One region of the Bradyrhizobium sp. 157 genome, then DNA from elsewhere that is predicted to be linked to it. Evidence: predicted binding sites of a transcription regulator. Region 1 holds the regulator's gene; the other holds the start of a gene.
What was found. Region 1 encodes PhoB, which activates phosphate uptake and scavenging genes when phosphate is short. Its sites were predicted from a motif close to TGTCATNNANCTGTCAT; they were not measured.

Region 1 (4,129 bases):
GTTCCCAATCCCCTGCGGGAAGCGGCGTCCGCGCTCGGCATGCCGCGCTCGCTGGTGATCCGGCGCATCGCCTATCGTGCCGCGCGCGCTGGCCTGATCACCGGCGTCCTGCTCGCGACCGCCCGGGTCGCCGGCGAAACCGCGCCGCTCTTGTTCACCGCGCTCTCCAACCAGTTCTTCAGCCTGGATATGACCAAGACGATGGCGAACCTGCCGGTGACCATCAACAACTTCGTCCAGAGCCCCTATGCCTACTGGAAGCAACTCGCCTGGGCCGGTGCCCTGTTGATCACGCTCACCGTATTGGCCCTAAACATTGGCGCGCGCATTCTTGGCGCCGAGAGGATATCCAAATGACCGAACTCTCCGTATCCGTGAGTAACGCGAGCGGCCCAGTTCCGCAGGTGGCGCTGCCGGAGGCCGCACCCAAGGTGACCGCCCGCGGCCTGAACTTCTACTATGGCGAGCACCACGCGCTGAAGGACATCAATCTCACGCTCGGCACCCATCGCGTCACCGCCTTCATCGGCCCGTCCGGCTGCGGCAAATCCACGTTGCTGCGGATATTCAACCGGATGTATGATCTCTATCCGGGTCAGCGCGCCACCGGTCAGCTCTTGCTCGACCAGACCAACGTCCTCGACCCGAAGCTCGACCTCAATCTGCTGCGGGCCCGCGTCGGCATGGTGTTCCAAAAGCCGACGCCGTTCCCGATGACGATCTACGAGAATATCGCCTTCGGCATCCGTCTCTATGAGAAGATCTCGAAGTCCGAGATGGACGGCCGGGTCGAGAAGGCGCTGCGCGGCGGCGCGCTATGGAACGAGGTCAAGGACAAGTTGAACGCCAGTGGCCTCTCGCTGTCCGGCGGTCAGCAGCAGCGGCTATGCATCGCGCGCACCGTTGCGGTCAGGCCCGAGGTGATCCTGTTTGACGAGCCCTGCTCGGCGCTCGATCCGATCTCGACCGCCAAGATCGAGGAACTGATTCAGGAACTGGCGGAGGACTACACCATCGCCATCGTCACCCATAATATGCAGCAGGCGGCGCGCGTCTCGGACAAGACCGCCTTCATGTATCTCGGCGAGCTGATCGAATTCGACGATACCAACAAGATTTTCACCTCGCCGCGCGATCGACGTACCCAGGACTACATCACGGGGCGGTTTGGTTAAGGAGATAACAGATGGCTTCTGAGCACACCGCCAAGGCATTCGACAGCGACCTTCAGGAATTGACGCGCCTTGTTGCCGAGATGGGCGGCCTGGCTGAGCGCATGATCACCGAATCCGTCGACGCGCTGGTCCGCCGCGACGTCGCGCTCGGCAAGCACGTCGTCGCCACCGACGTCGAGATCGACCGCCTGCAGCATCTGATCGAGGAGCGCGCGGTGCTGACCATCGCCCGCCGTCAGCCGATGGCGATCGATTTGCGCGAAATCGTCGGCTCGATGCGGGTTGCCACCGATCTGGAACGGATCGGCGACCTCGCCAAGAACATGGGCAAGCGTGTCGCGGCGCTGGAGAACGATTTCCAGCCGCTGAAGCTGATGCGCGGCCTCGAACACATGACCGACCTGGTACAATCGCAGGTCAAGTCGGTGCTGGACGCCTATGCCGCGCACGATCTGCCGGCGGCGATGGCGGTGTGGAAGGGCGACGAGGAAGTCGACGCCATCTGCACCTCGCTGTTCCGCGAACTCCTGACCTATATGATGGAAGATCCGCGCAACATCTCGTTCTGCATCCATCTGATGTTCTGCGCCAAGAACATCGAACGGATCGGCGATCACGCCACCAACATCGCCGAAACCGTGTTCTACATGATCGAGGGTCAGCAGATGCTCGACAAGCGCCCGAAGGGCGACATGACGACCTTTGCCACCGCGGTTCCGAATAGCTGAGGGATACGAGATGAGCGCGCGCATTATGGTGGTCGAGGATGAGGAAGCGCTGACCACGCTGTTGCGCTACAACCTCGACGCTGAAGGCTATGAGGTCGAAACCGTCGGACGCGGCGACGATGCGGATACGCGGCTGAAAGAGCGCGTGCCCGATCTCGTCGTGCTTGACTGGATGCTGCCGGGGCTCTCCGGCATCGAGCTGTGCCGCCGCCTGCGCGCCCGGCCGGAAACCAAGCAATTGCCGATCATCATGCTGACGGCGCGCGGCGAGGAGAGCGAGCGCGTGCGCGGGCTTGCGACCGGCGCCGACGACTACATCGTCAAGCCGTTCTCGGTTCCGGAACTGCTGGCGCGGGTGAAGGGCCTGTTGCGGCGGGCAAGCCCCGAGCGGCTCGCCACTGTGCTGACCTATGGCGACATCGAACTCGATCGCGAAAAACGCCGCGTCGCGCGCTCGGGCCGTCAGATCGATCTCGGTCCGACCGAGTATCGCCTGCTGGAATTTTTCCTGGAGCATCCCGGCCGCGTCTTCAGCCGCGAGCAGTTGCTCGACAGCGTCTGGGGCCGCGACATCTACATCGACGAGCGCACCGTCGACGTCCACATCGGCCGCTTGCGCAAGCTGCTCAACCCCGGCCGCGAGCAGGACCCGATCCGCACCGTCCGCGGCGCCGGTTACGCGCTGGATGACCGATTTGCGAAGGTGGAGCCGTAAGGCTCCATCGTTGTCCGCGCGAAAGCGGGGACTCTCTCATCGTCATTGCGAGCGAAGCGAAGCAATCCATCGTGCGGCAAAGCAAGTATGGATTGCTTCGCTACGCTCGCAATGACAGTGGAACGCGTAGCCCGGATTTCGCTTCGCTCCATCCGGGCTACGACGAACCGCGACTTACCTTGTCTGCTTCGGCTGCTGACGGCGGCGGTCGGCGGCGGGCTGGTAGGCGATGCGCGAGTGGTGGGCGCAATAAGGCAGGCCAGTGAGCGCTTTGCCGCCGCAGAAGAAGAATTCCGGGCTTGAGGGATCGCCGACCGGCCAGTGGCAGGTCGCCTCGTTCAGTTCGAGCAGCGACAGCCGCTGGCTCATCGGCACGACATTGTCGAAGGCGATCGGATCCGGCTCCATCTCGACTTCGAAGGCGTGCGCGAGCGCGGTATTGCCGCGCGAGACCGGGCGCGACACGCGCATCATCGGCTGGGCGGGACGTGCCTTGCGCTGCCGCGGGGCGGCCGAGGAGGGGCTCTTGGCACGGCCGGAGAGACCCAGCCGGTGCACTTTGCCGATTACGGCGTTTCGTGTCACATTTCCGAGTTCCGCGGCGATCTGGCTTGCCGACAATCCGGCTTCCCAGAGCTTCTTAAGCTGCTCGACGCGATCGTCGGACCAGGTCAAAACCGTCATCGTAATCTTCCCTTCGCATCGCGCCGGCCAATCGGGGCGGCGCTGGCGATGTCATCGTCTCAAAAATCCCTGCGGTCAGAATCCCTTAGCCCTCGCCGGGCGCGCTAACCGCGCCCGAACGTTTACGCCTGCACAAAAGGACTCCAGGGATCAGAACTGCCGCACGAGATGTCGTATCCGACAGCCCAAACGCTACAATATGGCGTGACTCCGGCGCAAGAGTCCGGGCCCGAGCGTCCACATGTTCTGACATCTAGGCATTTCACTGCGTGTTTTCCACCACACCGCAATCCTACGGATTTCAGCCCCTTGCACTGCAGGAAAAGCCGTTCCGTGGCGTGTTGACAGCGCTCCCCGCCCACATAGAATGCCTCTCACGTGCCGCCCTTAAGAGGCGGCACGTTTCGTTTTCGCAAGACCGGCTGTTGCCGCGTTCGCGCCAATGCACGCCCGCGGCAGGTCTCAAAGGCAGGTCTCAAACCTCAGTGATTGCCATGACCAATAGCGCCACGTCGCATCTGCTCCCCGTCTTCGCCAGGGTCGATCTCGGCTTCGAACGCGGCGAAGGCTGCTGGCTGACCGCCACCAATGGCGAGCGTTATCTCGACTTCACCTCAGGCGTCGCGGTGAATGCGCTCGGTCACTGCCATCCGCACCTGATCAAGGCGTTGCAGGAACAGTCGACGAAGCTCTGGCACATGTCGAACCTGTTCAAGTCGCCCGATGGCGAGAAGCTGGCCGCGCGGCTCTGCGAGCAGAGCTTTGCCGACCTGGTGTTCTTCTGCAATTCCGGCGCGGAGGCGATGGAAGGCGTGATCAAGGTCGTG
Region 2 (4,129 bases), on a different contig from region 1:
AGAACGAAACCGCAGATCGCCCCCGTGAGCGTTCCCATATACGCGACCAGCAACGTGTCTCCGAGAAGCCGCGTCCAGCGAGGCAGCCCCCAAAGCCACTCAGAGAGATCAACCCACGCAGTCGAGAACGAGAACTTTGGAGCGATGCTGGCGAAGTAAGCTGGCAAGCGCCAGAAATTCTCGACGAAACTCCAAAGATTGACGTCACCCATCCAGCCGGCAGCGATCGTGGCGGCGATCAGGACCGCCGAACCCAGCCATACGCGCCGCCGCTTGGCCGCAACCGCAGCCGCATAGCGATCGGCGAGCTCTCGCAGCCTGGTTTCCGGGAATTCGGGGACTGCTGTTCGCATAGGATGTTCAGGCGAGAGAATGGGCAGATCTCACGATCTGCCCGATCCATCTGGAGCCGCAGCTCCGTTCAGGATTTCTGCTTGCGAATGCTATCGACAAACTTGGTCAGATCGATCACGGCGTCATAGGCCTTGTGGTCAACCTCGACGAATGGCAACTGCTTCCCTTCGTAAATCTTGTCGAAAGCGGCCTTGTCTTTCACCGCGATTTCCAGCACGGCCTTCTTGATTGCCGCCTTGAGGTCGGCGGGCAGGCTGCTGAGATATGCCATCGGCGAATTCACAATCTGCTCGGACTTCATGATGATCTTGAAATCGGCGGCCTTCGCCATGCCCTTCCGTTCCATCCGGAGCAGGTTCGACTCGTTCTCGTCGTTCCACCAGTTGAACGCCGCGTCGCAGGTCCCTTGCGCAAGTCCGATCACCGCGTTTTCGTGGCTTCCCGAATAGACCACCTTGGAGAAGAACCTTTCCGGGTCGATACCCATCTTGTCCATCGCGAAACGCGGCACGTTGTTGCCTGACGTTGAATTGGGGTCGACAAGGCAGAGATTCTTGCCCTTCAGGTCCTTGATGTCCTTGTAGCTGGAATCGCTTTTGACATAGAGAACCGAATAATAGCCCTTGGTTCCGTCGCCATTCACTTCGATCGCGAACGGCTCGACCTTAGCACCGATGATATAAGCGCGCGCGTAGGCCGAGGGACCGTACATCGCGATGTGGATGTTGCCTGCCCGCTGGCCTTCGATAACAGCGGCGTAATCGTTGGCGATCCGCAGTGTGACTTTGGTGCCGAGCTCGCGGGACAGATACTCCGTCAGAGGCGTCCATCGGTTGGTTGTGCCCGAGGCATTCTCATCGGGAACCTTTGCGAACACCAATTCAGGATATTTTGCCTTCCAGTCCTGAGCCGTGGCAGCCGAGGCCGAGAACGCCAATGCCGCTGCAGCGGCGAAAATCATACGACGGTCTATCATGACGTCTCCTGTTTCGCAGTGATGAAGCCAGCGGATCTAGATGCCGCGCAGCTCCTGGTTTTCAGACGCAAAGGCTCAGGCTGCGGCAACCGTACCGAGCGCGGGAATCGGAGCACGGACCGGCACATGCTCTCGCGCCGCGTCCATCACCTCGTCCGCCTCGAGATCGTAGAGCTCGCGCGCGATATGATCGGTCAGCATCGCCGGTGCGCCGTCGAACACAACGCGACCTGCCGACATGCCGATCAGGCGGTCGCAGTAGCTGCGCGCCAGATCCAGCGAATGCAGATTGCACACCACCGTTATCCCGAAGTGCTTGTTGATGCGCAGCAGCGCGTCCATCACGATCCGGGTGTTGCGGGGATCGAGTGAAGCGATCGGTTCGTCGGCAAGGATGATGTCGGGCTCCTGCACCAGTGCACGCGCAATCGCGACGCGCTGCTGCTGACCGCCCGAGAGCTGATCCGCGCGCTGCGCCGCAATCGACGCCATATCGAATTGCTCGAGCGCCGACATCGCAATGGCCTTATCATGTTCGGGCCACAACTGCGCCAGCGACCGCCATGTCGGCACCGTTGAAAGTCTTCCCATCAACACGTTGGTCAGGACATCGAGGCGGCCGACCAGATTGAACTGCTGAAAGATCATCGCCGAGCGCGCACGCCACTGCCGCAAATCCTTGCCGCGCAGCGCCGTCACGTCGACGCCTTCAAAGAGGATGCGCCCTTCGGAAGGTTCGGCGAGGCGGTTGATCATCCGAAGCAGCGTGGACTTGCCGGCACCGGAGCGGCCGATCACGCCGACAAAACTGCCCGGCGCGATCGAGAATGACGCATTATCCACCGCAGCTTTGGTGCCGAAACGGCACGTCAGACCTTCCACAACCAGCATGCAGCGCTCCAGAGTCCTATCGTGGAGCATCGCTACCGGCTCGATCTTACAGTTGTGTGACAACGAGTGCTGCGGTGCGGCGTTCGTCCACAGCCGTGCGGCGTCATGCATACGTCATGATACTGTCATCAAGCGCATCGAAGAGGAGCAGGACCTTCCTGCAACTGCCGACGGACCTACCGATGGCTGGCAACACGCTTTCCACTGAACCGACCGTCGACCCCACCGCGTCAGTGCGCGACTGCCAGCTTGGCGCCTATACCGAGGTCGGCGCCCGGACCATTCTGCTCGAGGTCACGATGTCCGATTATTCCTACGTCGTAAACGATGCACAGATCACCTACACAACAATCGGGAAATTCTGTTCGATCGCTGCGATGACACGGATCAATCCTGGCAATCATCCGATGCACCGAGCCTCGCAGGCACATTTCACCTATCGCGCCAGCAGTTATTTTCCGGGCGAGAGCGACGATGCCGAGTTTTTTGCGTGGCGCCGTAAGCATCACGTCCATATCGGCCATGACGTCTGGATCGGCCATGGTGCGGTCATTCTGCCTGGCCGCTCGATCGGCACCGGCGCGGTGATCGCGGCCGGCGCCATCGTGACCAAGGATGTCCCCGCCTATACGATCGTTGCAGGCGCCCCGGCACGGCCGATCAAGCGGCGTTTTCCGGAATCCATTGCCGGGCGGCTTGCGGAGCTTGCGTGGTGGAATTGGGACCATGAGACGTTGCGCCGCGCACTGCCAGATTTCCGCAAGCTCGATGTAGAGGGCTTTCTCGAAAAGTACGAAGCCGCCGCATCGGACCGCCCCCGTTTCAACCAGAGTGCTGCATCGTGACCGAACTGTTCATCGAAGGTGGCCGTGCCCTGCTCGGCGATGAGATTGCCGAAACCACGCTGCGGATCGCCGGCCGCGAGATCGTCGCCGTCGGTACGAATAGCAGCCATGGTTCGTCCAGTATCGATGCAGGCGGCTTGCTGGTGCTGCCGGGCATCGTCGATCTGCATGGCGATGCCTTCGAGCGGCAGATGATGCCGCGGCCCGGGGTCGATTTCCCGATCGATGTGGCGCTTGTTGACAGCGACCGGCAGGCGATCAGCAATGGGATCACGACCGTCTATCATGCCACGACCTGGTCGTGGGAGCCCGGCCTGCGCAGCGCCGACAATGCCAGGCGCTTGCTGGAGGCGATTGAGCAGATGAGGCCGCAGCTCGCCGCCGACACCCGCTTTCATCTGCGGCACGAGACCTACAATCTCGACGCGGAAAGCGAAATCATCGACTGGCTATCGGAAGGACGCGTCGACCTGTTCGCCTTCAACGACCATATGGACTCGACGGTCGCTAGCCTTGCCAAGCCGCAAAGGCGCAGCCGAATGGTCGAGCGCACGGGTCTCAGCAATGAGGCGTTCGATCGGCTGGTGGAAAGCGTGGTCTCCCGCGGCCACGACGTGCCGGCTTCGATCGCCCGGCTGGCGCAGGCGGCGCGGGCGGCAAACATCCGGATGCTCTCGCATGACGATGAAAGCCCGGCGATGCGGCAAGCGTTTCGAGCACAGGGCGTTGCCATCGCCGAATTTCCGGTCAACGAGGAAACCGCCCGCGACGCTGCCGAGGCCGGCGACTTCATCGTGTTCGGCGCGCCCAACGTGGTGCGGGGCGGCAGCCATACCGGCTGGACCAGGGCATCCGACATGATCGCCAAGAGCCTGTGTTCGGTGCTGGCGTCGGACTATTATTATCCGGCGCCGCTACTGGCAGCGTTCCGGCTTGCGACCGACGCCGTTCTGCCACTGCCCGCGGCATGGAAATTAATCTCGGCGGCACCGGCGCGCGCCGCCGGCCTCGCCGATCGCGGCATGCTCGCTGTGGGGCAGCGTGCCGACATCATTCTTATCGA

Region 2: a site for PhoB is predicted at 2,334-2,350, ahead of phnC (phosphonate ABC transporter ATP-binding protein). Genes of this name have one in related genera too.

What each region holds. Positions count from the first base shown of each region.
Region 1 is NZ_JADPKF010000077.1:133,466-137,594, reverse strand. It holds gene pstA (phosphate ABC transporter permease PstA) at 1-357, shown strand, start outside; gene pstB (phosphate ABC transporter ATP-binding protein PstB) at 354-1,175, shown strand; gene phoU (phosphate signaling complex protein PhoU) at 1,187-1,903, shown strand; gene phoB (phosphate regulon transcriptional regulator PhoB) at 1,914-2,618, shown strand; gene IVA95_RS20155 (GcrA family cell cycle regulator) at 2,793-3,302, opposite strand; gene IVA95_RS20150 (aspartate aminotransferase family protein) at 3,797-4,129, shown strand, end outside.
Region 2 is NZ_JADPKF010000015.1:65,033-69,161, reverse strand. It holds gene phnE (phosphonate ABC transporter, permease protein PhnE) at 1-353, opposite strand, end outside; gene phnD (phosphonate ABC transporter substrate-binding protein) at 422-1,330, opposite strand; gene phnC (phosphonate ABC transporter ATP-binding protein) at 1,406-2,221, opposite strand; gene IVA95_RS02990 (DapH/DapD/GlmU-related protein) at 2,404-3,066, shown strand; gene IVA95_RS02985 (alpha-D-ribose 1-methylphosphonate 5-triphosphate diphosphatase) at 3,063-4,129, shown strand, end outside.